3 regions of the Brevibacillus sp. HB1.3 genome follow, and region 3 is predicted to be linked to each of the others. Evidence: riboswitches for the same ligand, from Rfam matches in the RefSeq annotation. Region 3 holds a riboswitch; each other region holds the start of a gene.
The links. Region 3 has a riboswitch for cobalamin ahead of HPY31_RS08145 (ABC transporter substrate-binding protein). Riboswitches for the same ligand answer to the same signal wherever they lie in the genome.
Positions count from the first base shown of each region.

Region 1: it holds a riboswitch for cobalamin, as region 3 does, so the genes downstream of both, HPY31_RS25885 (ABC transporter substrate-binding protein) here and HPY31_RS08145 (ABC transporter substrate-binding protein) in region 3, are expected to answer to the same signal.
Region 2: it holds a riboswitch for cobalamin, as region 3 does, so the genes downstream of both, HPY31_RS14605 (energy-coupling factor ABC transporter permease) here and HPY31_RS08145 (ABC transporter substrate-binding protein) in region 3, are expected to answer to the same signal.

Region 1 is NZ_JABMIT010000015.1:61,121-66,285, reverse strand. It holds gene HPY31_RS25895 (heme ABC transporter ATP-binding protein) at 1-93, opposite strand, end outside; gene HPY31_RS25890 (FecCD family ABC transporter permease) at 90-1,103, opposite strand; gene HPY31_RS25885 (ABC transporter substrate-binding protein) at 1,173-2,192, opposite strand; cobalamin riboswitch at 2,363-2,562, opposite strand; gene HPY31_RS25880 (M24 family metallopeptidase) at 2,575-3,669, opposite strand; gene HPY31_RS25875 (alpha/beta fold hydrolase) at 3,794-4,564, shown strand; gene HPY31_RS25870 (ABC transporter permease) at 4,620-5,165, opposite strand, start outside.
Region 2 is NZ_JABMIT010000005.1:346,589-351,753, forward strand. It holds gene HPY31_RS14585 (hypothetical protein) at 244-408, opposite strand; gene HPY31_RS14590 (energy-coupling factor ABC transporter ATP-binding protein) at 464-1,312, opposite strand; gene cbiQ (cobalt ECF transporter T component CbiQ) at 1,309-2,106, opposite strand; gene HPY31_RS14600 (energy-coupling factor ABC transporter substrate-binding protein) at 2,103-2,387, opposite strand; gene HPY31_RS14605 (energy-coupling factor ABC transporter permease) at 2,384-3,148, opposite strand; cobalamin riboswitch at 3,291-3,484, opposite strand; gene HPY31_RS14610 (quinone-dependent dihydroorotate dehydrogenase) at 3,619-4,710, opposite strand; gene HPY31_RS14615 (GerAB/ArcD/ProY family transporter) at 4,862-5,165, shown strand, end outside.
Region 3 is NZ_JABMIT010000003.1:119,310-124,474, reverse strand. It holds gene HPY31_RS08150 (FecCD family ABC transporter permease) at 1-991, opposite strand, end outside; gene HPY31_RS08145 (ABC transporter substrate-binding protein) at 993-1,988, opposite strand; cobalamin riboswitch at 2,145-2,292, opposite strand; gene HPY31_RS08140 (MBL fold metallo-hydrolase) at 2,445-3,389, opposite strand; gene HPY31_RS08135 (pyridoxamine 5'-phosphate oxidase family protein) at 3,546-4,130, shown strand; partial or broken gene HPY31_RS08130 (MerR family transcriptional regulator) at 4,178-4,936, opposite strand; gene HPY31_RS08125 (hypothetical protein) at 5,073-5,165, shown strand, end outside.

The sequences.
Region 1 (5,165 bases), on a different contig from region 3:
CACAAACTCTCCGGAGCGCACCTCCAAACTGACGTTGCGCAGGATTCCCTTTTTCTCCAGTTCGACCGATATATTCTCAACCTGCAAATTCATCGTCCGCTACCTCCAAAGGAATAAGAACTCCGCAGCATCAACCAGATAAAGAATGGACCACCACACAGCGCTGTCAAAATACCAATCGGCAGCTCTTCCGGTGCAAATGCGAGCCTGGCGACTACATCAACCCAGATGAGAAATATCGCGCCAAACAAAGCGCTGACAGGCAGGACACGTCTGTGATCTGATCCGACCATCACACGGACGATATGGGGCATCATTAATCCGACAAAACCGATTGATCCCGCGATGGACACGATCACACCCGTGAGCAGTGCCGTGATCACCAAGAGTAGCTTGCGGAATTGTACCGTATTAACTCCCAATGTTCCTGCTGACTCCTCGCCCATCAGCATCGCATTGAGCGAGCGGTATTGGGCTATTAAGACGATGAGACAGATGACGACAATCAATGTAGGAATCGTCAGGTACTCCCATTTGCCGCCAGCCAGACTGCCACTTAACCAAAACAGGACCGTTCCAATTCCATGCTCATTCGGCGCTGAAAAAACAAGGAGACTAGTAATGGCCGACAAGATCGCAGATATCGCAATTCCAGCCATGAGCAGGCGTACCGTCGAGTTTTGTCCTCCAATACGAGATAGCGTAAAAATAAGAATAATGGACACGAGGGAGCCTGTAAAAGCGCCAAAGGTTAACGCATACTGCCCGTACATGCTGAATGCTCCGAAAATAATTACCGAAGTAGCTCCAACGGAAGCACCTGAAGATACGCCTAACACATACGGATCAGCCAGGGAGTTGCGAACTAACGATTGGATCGCTACTCCCACGACAGACAGACCTGCGCCGACGATCGCCCCCAAGAGTACACGCGGAAAGCGAATATCCCAAATAATGGTTTGCTCCCCTTTGGACCAGTCCACCTCAATCCATTGAGTCAACATCGGAATTTTTGATAAGGCGATTTTCCATACCGTAGTCGGCTTAATCTCCACCGATCCGAGCGTAACTGCGAACGTAATCGAGAGGAAGAGTCCGACCAATAAAGTAATGATGATAGAAGGTAACTTGATCTGTTGCAGTGCTATTCCCTCCCTTAAAAGGGGCGTACTCTATTTGAATTTATCCGGGTAGAGTCCTTCCGCCAAAATTTTCAGCGCAATCGGTGCACGAACGCCTTCAGAAGCCGCAGACAAGGGCAATACCATCAGTCGTTGATTTTTAATCGCCGGGATATCCGCCAGTTCTTTTTTGGTCAAAAGGAAATGACGCTTTTGCTCAACAGTTCTATCCCCGTAGTCTACGATAATAATCACGTCTGGATTGCGACTCACTACTTGCTCCCAACTGACCTCTGCCCAACCCTTTTGAATATCGTCAAAAATGTTCTTGCCGCCAGCAGTCTTGATTAAAGACGTCATGTAGTTGTTGGCTGCTGTGAACGGTTTATCTTCCCCGTTGTCGTACACGAACACTTTCAGCGGCTCGTCCACCTTGCCAATTTTACTAAGCGTTTGGTCCATTTCACTCTTCATTTTATGGATCAAATCATTGGCTTTGTCTTCCACACGGAAAATGCGTCCAATATTCGTAATGTCAGCAAACACATCGTCAATAGTCGGTCCAGGCATGCTAGAAGACGCTTGCAGATACGATTTGATGCCGACCTTTTCCAAATCCTGCATCGATCCTACTCCCTTTTCACCGAATCCGCTTTTCCATCCGGCGTACACGAAGTCTGGGTTCGCTGCCAACAGCACTTCTTTCGTAGGATACTTGTCAGACAGTACCGGAATCTTGTCGTAATCTGCTTTTAACTCTGGAAGAATTTCATCGTCCAGGTAAGCGGTTCCGACCATTTTATCAGCCAGGCCCAATGCCAGCATGATTTCCGTGACGTGTTGGTTCAATGTCACGGCACGCTCAGGTACTGTTGGATAGGTCATTTCGATGCCATTATTGGTGAGTGTTACAGGCTTACTCTCTGCTGCTGGAGCAGCCGTTTGTTCTGTTTTGGCTGGGGCCTGCGGTGTTGTAGTGGAACCGCAGGCTGAAACCAAAAGCATGGTAGCTGTCAAGATACCGAAAGCTAGTCCTTTCATTACTGTATGTGTTTTGTTTGCATGAAACATCTGTAATCCCCTTTTTCTTTTATAAATGTTGTAGTAAATCAAATGCTTCCACAAAAAAAGCACCCCCCATTTCAATCGGGAGGCGCATGACAAACGTAGATATAGCCATAACAGGCGCAAAGGCGCCCTTTTATAGACTGCTTCCACATCTGCCCCATCCTCGTGGGTCGATTGTAAATGATCGCATGGCAGGTCTCCTGGCTTACGGATCAACACACCTAGCTACCTTCCCATTTTTTGTCTCGCAAAAAACAGTGGCTATTCGCTAGGCGCTCCTCGTTACAGTGGCGGGACCGCGCCGGTTTTTCACCGGACTTCCCTTTTAAGCTGACGGCATATGCCATCCAGCACCATTCGATACGTATTCAATTTTCATGATTTTTCATTCGTTGATAGAAGTCAGTTTTTTCGGGAACTGCGTGAGTATTTCAACGCCTGTTTCCGTAACCAAAACATCGTCTTCAATCCGCACGCCGCCTACTCCTGGCAAATAGATGCCCGGCTCGATGGTAAAGACCATTCCTGGACGAAGCACTTCTTGGTTCTGGCTGTGAACAGACGGATATTCATGTACATCCATCCCTAGTCCATGCCCAAGGCGGTGCATGAAGTATTCTCCGTAGCCTTTTGCAGTGATAACGTCACGAGCGGTTTTATCCAAATGCGCAAATGTCACACCGGGACGAATCTCAGCAATTGCCGCTTCGTTAGCAGCCAAAACTGTCTCGTAAATTTCTTGTAGCTGGGCACTGATCTCGCCTACAGCAAAGGTACGAGTAATATCGGATACATATCCGTTCGCAGCTACCCCGATATCAAACAAAAGCAAGTCGCCTTCTTGCACTTGGCGCGTTCCTGGCTTCCCATGTGGCAAAGCGGACTTCTCCCCTGCCAACACCATGGACGTAAAGGATGGACCTTCTGCACCCAAGCGCTTCATCTGGAATTCCAGCTCCGCTACGATTTCTGTCTCGGTCATGCCTGTCTTGACTTTTTTCAAGGTCTCACGCAAGGAATCCTCGACCAACTGAACAGCGTGCTTTAGACGATCCACTTCGTCCGCGGATTTGATCAAACGCATTTCACGCAGTGGCTCTTCCACGTCCACATAGCTCGACGCCAGAACAACTTGTCCAAGTGCTTCATAGCGCTCGACAGTCATATGACTTTTCTCAATTCCGAGCTTCGCCAAGTTCGCTGGCAACACTTGCTTGAGAATTTCATACGGATTTTGGATATCCGTATGTGTATGGATATCTTGAACGAACGAAGCCTCTGCTGCTGCCTCACGATCAAGAGCAGGTACAATTAAGGAAGGCTTTCCTTCAGCAGGAATAACCAGACCCATAAAACGTTCATGCGGGTCAGTAAAAAATCCGGTCAAATAGTAGACGTGCTTGGGAGAGGTAATCAACACCGCGTTCAGCTCTTGCTCTGTCAAAAACGTGTGGAGCTTCGAAATGCGCTCTTGAAACAACTTCTTCACCCTGCTTTCACCAATTATTCTATTGCGAGAATACCACTTCCCCATCAAAAAAAGAAGAGTTCAATTGCAAAATCTACTTCGGATCGGACAACCTAAGGGTGGGGTGAAAACAAAAATGGAACAAATACTCGTCCATCAGGATGGCAAGCAGTTTGCTTTTCACATATCGGGGAAAGGCCAGCCGTTATTGTGTATCCATGCGCCATGCATCGGCTCTATCAATTTTGTTTATCAGCAAACACTCGCAGATACTTATCAGCTCATTGTCCCTGATTTGCCCGGACATGGTGATAGTTCGCCCATGGAGAAGCCCTATTCGATTGGGGAATTGGCAGAACGACTCCATAAGCTGATCCCGTCTCTCGGCATTGAGCGTCCCTTTATTTTGGGGTACTCCCAAGGTGCTTCTATCGCCCTTGAATATTGTCTTCGCTATCCTGATCATGCACGAGGCGGTATACTCGTGAGCGGTTTTTCTGAAGTGAATGACCTGTATTTGCATGGACGATTCTGGATGGCGCAGGCATTGTCGATGCTTCACGGAGTTCCTCTTCTTGCCCGTTCCATTGCCTCCTCACATGTCAATAGCCCAGAAATGCGGGAAAAATGGACGGCGCACGCCTCCAAAACAGATCCCACTAGCTTAAAATACCTTTACGGTGCCGGTCATCGCTATCAATGTACAGAGCGTCTAGGCGAGATCCAGCTTCCGATTTTACTTGCCTATGGCGAACAAGATAAACGTATGCATCATTATGCGCAAATGCTTACGATGAAATTGCCAAAAGCAAGACTCGAGATGATCCCAAACGTAAGGCATCAGGTAATCACGAAAGCTGCGCCTGCTTTCAATCAGTTGTGCCGCACCTTCATGGAAGAGGGATAAATAAGAAAGACAGAAGGACGGTATCTCCATTCCCTTCTGTCTTTTTACAATTGGACTAGCTCTTCATCCGCGGGTCAAGTGCATCACGCAAGCCGTCCCCAATTAAGTTAAAGCCGAGAACTGTCAGCATGATAGAGAGCCCTGGAAAAATAACGGTCCATGGTGCTTTCTGAATGTACTGACGTGAATCAGCGAGCATTTTTCCCCATTCTGGTTCTGGCGCTTGTGCTCCCAGTCCGAGAAAGCCAAGTGCAGCTGCTTCAATAATTGCTGTTGCGATCCCCATCGTCCCGGTCACAATGATGGGTGCGAGGCTGTTCGGCAAAATATGCTGCATGATAATCCGGGAATTTTTCATTCCGATTGCCCTTGCGGCCATGACGAATTCCTCTTCCTTCAAGCTCAATACACGGGCGCGTACTAACCGCCCAAATGTCGGAATGTTAATAATCGCAATGGCAATCAAGGCGTTTTGCAAAGATGGCCCCAAGATGGCAACCACAGCGATTGCCAAAAGAATACTCGGAAACGCAAGCATAATATCAAAGAGACGCGAAATGATCGTATCGATCCATCTGCCATAGTATCCTGCCAAAAGACC
Region 2 (5,165 bases), on a different contig from region 3:
AACACGTCCCCATTCAACAGGGTTAATGTTGAAAACTCATTGGTCGGGTCGAGGGGCAACCTTGAGGGTTCAAATCCCTCTCTCACATAAAACGCCCAGTAATGTGACATGAGTAATGCGTACTTGGTATTGTAACTACCGTGTGTTGATTTTGTCTGACAGACGAGGGTGGGTACGGGGATCATTCCATGTAAAAAAGCCCTCCGCGCCTCTATGTGGCGAGAAGGGCTTCTTGGCGCAAATTTACGCCTTTCCTTTTAGGTAATCATCCTTTATTCTCTTTTCCTGTTCAGCGGTGGTCATGTCTTTCTCCAACACTTGATACATCAGTTCATCCTTCACTTGGCGAGGGATTCCTTTTTCCTGATGATTCGGGACAGATGAACTTGAGACAGAGTCATGTTCCATACTGCGTACCTCCATGGCTTTTTGGGGTTAGCTTACCCGAAAGCGCCCACTCCATTCACCACACCCGCTGAACACTGAGCATTTTTCTCAGCTCGTCGACCGAACGTGGAATATTTCCGCCCAACTCTCGCTTCCACTGCTCAGGCAGTGCCTCCCACACATCAACGAGCAACGGCATACCCAGATGAAGGCTTTCCAGCATGTCTCTGTTTTCCAATGCCTCCTGCGGATCTCCTGCGAACACAAGCCTGCCTTCATCCATGATGCAAATCCACTCGGCCCATTCAAACGCAATATCCATATCGTGAGTTGCCATCAAAACAGTCGTTCCTTGCCGGTGAATGGCATCGAGCTCCCTCAGCAAATTTTTGGTCTGATAGCGATCCAGATACGCAGTAGGCTCGTCCAATAGCAAAAGCTCTGGCTCCATGACCATGACCCCTGCGAGTGCCAGTCGTCGTTTTTGTCCCAGGCTCAAATGATGAATCGGAACTTCTGCCAGCTCTTTTAACCCGAATGCATCCAGCACCTTTTCTACTTTGGCCCGGATTACGTCCACAGGCAGCTTCTGATTGCATAAACCGTAAGATATATCTTCCGCGACTGTGCTTGCGATCAACTGATGCTCGGGATCTTGAAAGACCAAGCCAACCTTTTGCGTCATCTCTTGCAATGCGGCCCGTTTGTAGACAAGCGGTTTCCCCTTCCACAGCACCTGTCCCTGCTGTGGCTCGATGATCCCGTTTCCATGCAAGAACAGGGTCGACTTCCCACAGCCATTCCGCCCCAAAAGAACACATTTTTTCCCCTCTGGAATCCATAAGGACAGCCCTGACAGGACTGGTTCCCGCCCTCCCGGATACGTGTACTGCAAATCGATGAACTCCAACAATCGTGATGTCATAACCGCCAACCTCCTGTCCACCACTCAAGCAGCACCAGCAGTATACAGCCTGCGATTGCTTCCCACTCATAGCGGCGCGAGCGGGCATGGGTATGAAACGAAAGCACCTGCATGCTCTCCCCGAAGCCTCTTGCCGCCATTCCTTTGTGCAGCGCTTCGTATTTACGCATCGCTCTGACAAACAATTGCGCAACGAGAACCCCTGCATCCCGAAGTGTCGCCCGGAAGCCGCGATGACCTCCGCGCGAACGTTGGGCAATCCAGAGCTGGTGAGAAATCGTTACCAACACAAAAATAAACCGATACATGATCATTAATAAGTCAGTCACAAGAACAGGCATATGAAGCCGGCGAAGCACCTGCAAGATTTCGGCAAACGGCACGGTAAACAAAAGGAAAGCAAAGCAAGATAAGCTCGCCATGGTCCGCCAAAATAAGATCCAAACTTTACTGAAAGAGGACATCGGCACATAGAGCACATACGAACCGAATTCCCATGCTGCCGCAACCTGGACCTGAACTCCTCCTGCTCTCGCCCCTTCAATTAATAGAGCAGGGAGCCCCGCCGCGAAAAACGAGAGTGACACGATCATAAAGGCACAGTAGATACGGACAGGAATACGAGCATACACCACTACCCATACCGTCATCCAAACCACGACCGCCATCTGCATCCATACATGTCCCACCAGGACGAGCAGTAGCATTGCACTCGCCAGCAATAGCTTATGAGCTGGCGGCAGATGTTTTAGCCTGTTTTGATAAGAGAGAGAATCAAGCTGCAACCCGTTCATTTTTTCCGTTTATCCAACCGACCTTTGTACAAGCCCACGGCGTAGCCAACCACTCCCGCTCCCAACGCCGCCTGCACCGCAAACAATAGACTCTCCGTCTCTCCCCCTGGCGGTTCTATCAGCGGTTGAAACCAAGGTTCGTAGTTCGGAGCGATTTCCTTGATCGCTTCCTCTGCCACGCCGTCTGCGCCGCCAAATTCCGAGTCTTGCACCAGCAATAGCGGGACAGTAGCCAGTACGATTACCCCCAAGAGTAAAAGCCAGTTCCATCCTTTTTTCACAGCGATTCCTCCCGTTTGAGCAAACGAAGCTGTGTAAGCTCTTTTGCGTTATAAGATAACAACCAGTTCCAAACAAGAACGGTCAACAGACCTTCACTAATAGCGAGCGGTACTTGCGTGAACGCAAAAATTCCTGCGAATTTGGCAAATGAGGCCAACACTCCGCCAGATTCAGCTGGAAATGCGAGTGCCAGTTGAAGCGAAGTCACCACATAGGTAGCGAGATCAGCCAAAGCCGCCGCCGCAAAAACCGCCAGACGCTGACTTCCGGCCACTTTCATAATCAACCGATAGATTCCGTATGCCACCATGGGTCCTACCACTGCCATGGATACAGCATTTGCCCCTAGTGTAGTCAAACCTCCATGCGCCAAAAGCAAGGCTTGAAACAAGAGCACCATACTCCCTAACACAGACATCGCAAAAGGCCCAAACATAATCGCGCCAAGGCCCGTTCCAGTCGGGTGAGAGCTGCTGCCTGTAACCGAAGGGATTTTCAGTGCAGATAAAACAAATGCAAATGCTCCTGCAACGCCAATAAGGAGCTTCATCTCGGGATGTTCTTTTACAATCTTGTTAATCGAGCGAATCCCAAGAATAAAGAATGGCAAGAACACAGCCCACCAAAATAAGGCCCAGGATAATGGCAAATACCCTTCCATGATGTGCATCGCATGTCCTGTCTCAGGTTCATTGAGCAAAAAATACAAGACAAAGCCCGCGATCATCAAACAAGTAGATACGAGACGAGATCGATTCATGTTTATCCTCCTTCACTGACTTTCATTCTTTCCTCCAAACAAAAAAATCCCATCCATCAGTGGACGAGATGTGCACACAAAACAACAGACTGATTAGACAGCCTCATTGCCTCGTATTCACCGCTCCTTTCCGCGAAGGTTCTGTGGGTGTGGCTACTAGGTAGGTCTCCTGGCTTCCAGATCTATGCGCTCCTTGTCCTTCCCCATACGAAGATGAGTGGTTTCCTTCTCAAAGAGAGCTCCCTGGTTACAGTGGCGGGACCGCTCGGGACTTTCACCCGATTCCCTGTTACCCTTTATGTGTCACATAAAGGCACCTAACGCCGACTATATACAATTGACTGACAATTCATGTTTGTCCCACATCATTATACCGGATCACTACATAAATCGGAAGAATATAAGCGAAAACGCATAAGTAGATGACCCACTACAAACGGAACCATCTACCTATGCGTACTTTGTTCTATCTATTCTTTTGCGTCTACGCCAATTACTTCACTAATATGTTTAAAACCATCTCGTTGCATGAGCTTGAGCAGTTTTTTGTTGATTTGCTTGGCAATACCTGGGCCCTGATAAATCATCCCCGTGTACACCTGAACAAGACTGGCTCCTGCCCGGATTTTCGCGTAGGCGTCTTCCCCATTATAAATACCGCCGACACCGATGATTGGTACCTTGTCTCCTACTTCTTGATAAATCTCCTTCACCCAAGCTGTGGAACGCTCTGTAAGAGGTCTTCCGCTCAGTCCGCCCGCTTCCTCAGCAAATCGATGTCCGGAAACGGCCTCGCGTGACAGTGTCGTATTGGTAGCAATAATTCCGGAAATGCCTTCTTCTACAGCAGCATGAACAACATCGCGCATGTGCTCATCCGACATGTCTGGCGCTACTTTTAGCAAAATCGGCTTTTTCTTGATGGAACGCCCTTCCATTTCAGTTGCCTTTTCTTTTACTGCACGCACTAAATGACGCAAGCTCTCCGTTTCCTGCAAGTCACGAAGATTCGGGGTATTCGGAGAGCTGATGTTAATCACGAAATAGTGACCGTATGCATAGAGCATGTCCATACATTTGCTATAATCGACGGCCGCTTCTTCATTCGGCGTTACTTTGTTTTTCCCAATGTTAATCCCAATCGGAACATCTGAGTATGCGTAATCGACCAAATGCTGGGAAGCCAGATACGCACCGTGATTGTTGAAGCCCATCCGGTTAATGACAGCTTGATGTTCCGGCAATCGGAACAATCGGGGCTTTGGATTGCCTGGCTGCCCCTGCGGCGTCAATGTCCCGATTTCCACAAACCCAAAACCAAGAGCACCCAACGCATGATAGACTTCTGCATTTTTATCAAAACCCGCTGCAAGTCCGACTGGATTCGGAAACGTCATTCCCCACAGCTTGTTCTCCAACCGCTGGTCTTTTACCTGATAGATCATCTTCAGGATGCTTTTGCCTGGAGCAGAATCCTCCACCAGCCTTAAGGCACCAATTGTCTTTTCATGAATCTCTTCCGCATCTTGCTGGAACAGATATTTTCTTATGAGCTGATACATCGGCTGCACTCCTTACTCCGTTTCTACCTTTTTACCTCATAGTAGAATACCATACTTTTTCGGGAGGATGTAACCTTTATACGTGATACATATTTCCAAGTAAGCAGGCAAATCCTAACAGCACCACCACGCACAGGGGGATTAGTCTTTCATGAAAGTGGACGGAAAAATCGGGATTGGTCAAGCCATTATGGTGATGATGCTGACGATCGGCATTACGAACCACGTAACCGTCATTCCCCTCTTATTGAGTAAAGCCGGAAGAGATGCTTGGTTGAGCGTGTTGGTTGCTGGTATTCCTTTTTCCTTGTGGGTGTATTTATTGTTTGTGATCAATCGAACAATAAAACAACAAGCCTTGTATGAATGGCTTCAGCAGCGAACAGGAAATATTGTCAGCCACCTTTTGCTCACTCCGATCATGATCTGCCTGTATTTGATGGCGTTAACCAATC
Region 3 (5,165 bases):
ACGGTGCACCCAGAAATGCTGTCACGACACCGAGCGGGATTTCCGTTGGACTTAGCAGCATTCTGGCGAGAGTGTCGGCCCACAGCACATAAATACCACCACAGATCGCGGCCATCGGCAGTAAAATTCGATGGTCGGGACCAACCAGCATACGCACGAGATGCGGTACCACCAGGCCAACGAACCCGATAATTCCCGCGATAGAAACCGCCGCTGCCGTCAGGAGAGTCGAGACGACCAGAACCACTAGCTTCGTTCGATCTACATGGACGCCGAGATGCGCAGCCTGCCGCTCTCCTAACGCAAATAGGTTCAAGGAACGCGCATAGCTTACCAGCACGATTCCGCCTATGACCAAGTAAGGAATCAAGACATACGTAAAGGCCCAGCCCCGAAATGACAGGCTACCCATCAGCCAGAACACGATCTCATTCACCGTCTGGTCGGATAGCGACACCATAAAGGAAACGAGTGAGCCGAGAAAAGCCTGCACCACAACACCAGACAAAATCAGGGTCTCCGTTTGCAGCTTTCCTTGGGTGTTCGCCAGTCCGAGTACGATCCATAAACTGAGGAGTCCTGTAAGAAAAGCGACAACAGGCGTGCTCCATGCACCCAAAAAGCTGATTTGCAAGCCAAACAGGATCAAAAAGGCTGCTCCGACAGCAGAACCTGATGCCACGCCCATCGTAAACGGATCTGCGAGCGGATTTCGCAAAACTCCCTGAAAGCCCGCTCCCGCAAGAGACAAGCAGGCGCCAATCAAAACAGCCAATACAACGCGTGGAAAACGAACCTTCATGACAATTTGCTCAGATGACTCCGGCCACGTTACGGTGGTCCACTCAGACAAGCCAGGGATTTGATGGAGCAGGATGAGCCATACTTGCGAAATGGGGAGATGTGCCGCCCCCATCGAGATACTGATGACTATTGATGCCAGGAGGACGAGACAGCTGACTCCTCCCCATAGGAACAATCGTTTCTTCATTTTATTTCACCAAGTCTGGGTAAATCGCCTTCGCTACTTCGATCAAGCCTTGTGTAATACGCGGACCGGGACGGGACAAAATATTTTGGTCCATGCCAAAGATTTGTTTTTCACGAATCGCCTTCATTTTATCCCAGCCATTACGCTTGGCGATCATATCCTCCAGCTTGACGCCAGTCTTTTCATCGGTAATTCCGCTCGCATACAAAATGACGTCTGGATCGTTTTGCAAAATCTTTTCTTCACTGATCGGATTCCAGCCCTGTGTGTCAGAAGCAATGTTTGTCGCTCCAGCCAGTGTGATGAGTTCGTCCATGAATTCACCCTTTCCGACTGTCCAGCCTGGGGAAAACTCAAGGTATACCTTTTTCTTCTCTTCCGGTTTTACATTTTTCACTGCCTCTTGAACGTACGCGATATCCTTCTTCATTTGCGCGACGACTTTTTCGGCTTGTTCTTGTTTGTTAGTGATAACTCCCATCGCCAACACATTGTTTAGGATGTCATCCATCTTTGTTGGATGGGTAATATAGACGGGCATCCCGAGAGATTTGAGCTTGTCAGCCACTGGCTTCTCCATCGAAATCCCACCCACGACCATATCTGGCGTTTGAGCGAGAATCGCTTCTTCATTCGGTTTGACGACGCCGCCAATTTTCGGTTTTGCCTTCGCCGCTTCTGGATAATCATCATAGTCTGAGACAGCTACAATCCGATTTTCCAAGCCTAATGCGAACAAAATCTCTGTCTCGGCAGGTGATGTGGAGACGATTCGCTCAGGAGCTTTTGCAAAGGTTACTTCTTTTCCTGTCGCATCCTTGACTGTCAACGGATACGTTGTTTGTTTTGCAGGCTGCTCGGCTGTATTCTCTTGCGGTGCTGTCTGCGGTGCACTTGTTTGTCCACCAGGTGCTGGCTGGCTGTTATCGTTACCCGCACAACCTGCGAGGCTCGCCGCAACTAGTAGTGGGATCATGAATCGCAAAGAACGTTTCATATGTAGAACTTCCTTTCTGCGTGTCTGATTGACTGTACCTTCCAATAAAAAAAGCGACCCTTGCTTCCATTCGGAAATCAAAGGGTCGGCACCTCAGGGCAAACAGACAGGATGGTCTGCTTCCTGAAATAGGCCGATCCTTTCCGCGAAGGCAACAGGCACGAAAACAAACAGGCAGGTCTCCTGGCTTACGGCTGTGGAACGAGCCGATTTACAGTGGCGGGACCGCGTCGGATTTTCACCGACTTCCCTTTTCACCCGATCTTTTTGAGAAAGACGAGGCACCTATTTGCTGTTACGTTTTGAAATTATCACAGTCCATGACTCATCCTACATCATAGCATTCCTTGGATGAAAAAAGAATGACAAATACGTAAGCCAATACTTTCTTGCCTGCTAAAAATGAAAACGCCTGAACAAAAAGTTCAGGCAACTGGAATGCTTTTGGCAAAGCTTTTACCCTCGTTTGTGCAAATAATCCAGAATGCCCATGGCGCACACCTGAAAATCGAGCTTGAGTACTTCGAAAACTTCGTGGTCATCACTGATGCCTTGTGACTGTAGATGCTCAGAGACTCGTTCCAATAACTTACGAGACAGATCAGCATATGCTTGTCCAGCAGCAAGTGTTGATTCTCCTTCCGCCACAAACACAGGGAGCCACTCGCGTATTTGGCGGTACACATCGTCTACCTGTTCAGACATCCCAAAATGACCAAAGTAAATGCGATTCAGATTGCGCGCTCCAAATCGACGTAGAGACGCTAACATGGCATCCGGATCAAACTGATTCGGAGAAGTAGATGGTAGCACGAGGTGCATGCCGTCCTTTTTAAGCTGCGGATAAAGTACACCTGCCGTATCACCTGTGAACATGCCGCGGCTAATGGGATCGTAGATGCTGAAGTGATGATTGGCATGCCCTGGTGAATCCAGAAACTCCAACACACAATTCGCTCCGATCTTTAGTGTATCCCCGTCTCCACGAATCAAAATCCGCTCTTCGGGAACAGCTTCAATCGGATCAAACAATCTATCAAAATCATCATGATACACCGCTCTCGCTCCTGCGATCAGTCGGCTTGGATCAACGAGGTGACGTGCACCTTTTGGATGGACAACGATCTTTGCGTTTGGGCAATCCCTTAGAAAAAGTCCCACTCCTCCCGCATGATCCAAATGAATGTGCGTCACAATGATGTATTTTACTTGTTCCGGGGTAAAACCGAGCTTGGCGAGGCCGGCCTTGATGTATGGGACGGAAGGGCTTGGCCCTGTTTCGACCAAAGTCAGTTCTTCTTCAGCGATGACATAAGTCCCCGTGCGTTCCGCCCAGCCCATATCGAAACCGTCTATTAAATGGATGCGCTCCCCTAAGGAAATTGGCTGTGATGATTGCATGTAAATGCTCCTCCTTTTCAAAGGTGATTTTGTTGCGAGAATATTTACACTTTATCACCTATTTGGCACGCACTGGGAAAAACAACACAAATTCTTCATCTTTTCATCGTAATATGAGGGTAGTAAAAACAATTCCTTTACCTGGAGGGGTGCAAAATGGGTCAGCTTTTTTCTGAGTTACGACCTGAGCATGAGAAGTTTATCAAGAAGCAGCGAATGTTCTTCGTTGCCTCTGCTCCGATGGACACAGATGGTCACGTGAATCTTTCACCGAAAGGGTACGATTCCTTTCGCATCCTATCGCCTACGGAGGTGGCCTATTTAGACCTGACTGGAAGCGGAAACGAAACCAGTGCACATCTACAGGAAAATGGCAGGATTACACTCATGTTTTGTGCATTTGAAGGCCCCCCTCTCATCATGCGCTTATTTGGCAAAGGAGCGGTTATTCTCCCAGATTCACCTCGGTGGGATGAGCTGGTAAAGGACTTCCCGCTTCTGCCTGGTGCTCGGCAAATCATTACCGTAAACGTACAGGAAGTAAAGACTTCTTGCGGCTGGGCTATCCCCTTCTATTCCTACTCAAAAGAACGCGACACCCTTCAGAAATGGACCTTGGCTAAAGACGAACAGGAACTGCTTGCTTATCAAAAGGAAAACAACGTAGTAAGCATGGATGGCTTGCCAACGCCCTTGGGACAAAAGCTTTTTCCCGCAGTAGGTGGGGATAACGAAGCGTAAAACGCAAAGAAGCTGCCTTGCTCGCAGCTTCTTTGCTTGAAAACTCTTTACTTGCTGGTATAAATGACCACTGCATCGCGGAGAAACGCGGCTACACCTGGCTGTTCCTTGTCATAGTAAGCAGTAAAGCGCGGGTCATCGACGTACATCTGGGCAACACCTGCGTGCGCTTCTTTGCTTTAGCTGTCCCAATAAAAGCTTAGCCATTGACGGTGAAGATCTGCTGCTTTTTGCGCTAATTCATGGGCAGGATCACCTGTCGAAAAAGCCTGCGCCAAGGTCTCGTGCAGCTCTGCGTTCAATTTCTCCAGCGCGGCATACTGTTCTTCTGTCATGCCTTTGACCATCTGATTCGATTTTTCGATTTGGTCATTTCCGTATTTTGCTCGAATTTCTGCCCCGTACTTCTCTTCATTCTCATCAATCATCTTTTGCTTGAAGCCTTCAAATTTTTGTTTGTCCGTCATCGTACCTGTCCCCTCTCTCTGTGCTAGTGTCAAATCGACATTGGCGATTAACGCATCCAATTGCGCTCGCCTTTCCAGGAGCTTCTCGCGGTGCTCCCACAGTGCTCGGTCAGCATCAAAGGTTGGTGAATCCAGGATCTCCTTGATCTCCTCCAAGCTCACACCCAGCTCGCGGTAAAAAAGGATTTGCTGCAATCGATCAACCTCAAGCTGTCCGTAAATGCGATACCCTGACGAATTGATTCTCGCCGGCTTGAGAAGGTCAATTTCATCGTAGTATCGGAGCGTCCGGGTGCTGACACCCGCCAGGAGTCCTAGCTTTTGCACCGTATATTCCATCTTCATTCCTCCTGACAACTTGATCGTACACATTTACGGACCGTCAATGTCAAACACATTTTCACAAAAAATTGGCGTTACTTCATTTTCATTATTTGCTAAAATATAGGTAAAGCCATACAAGGGGGGGACTTCGATGCTCTATATCATCGGCTTCATTGTAGCCATAGTCGGTGCTGGATGGGGATTAACAGGGTTGCTCAGTCTTAAAGCAAGAGATAAACATGCT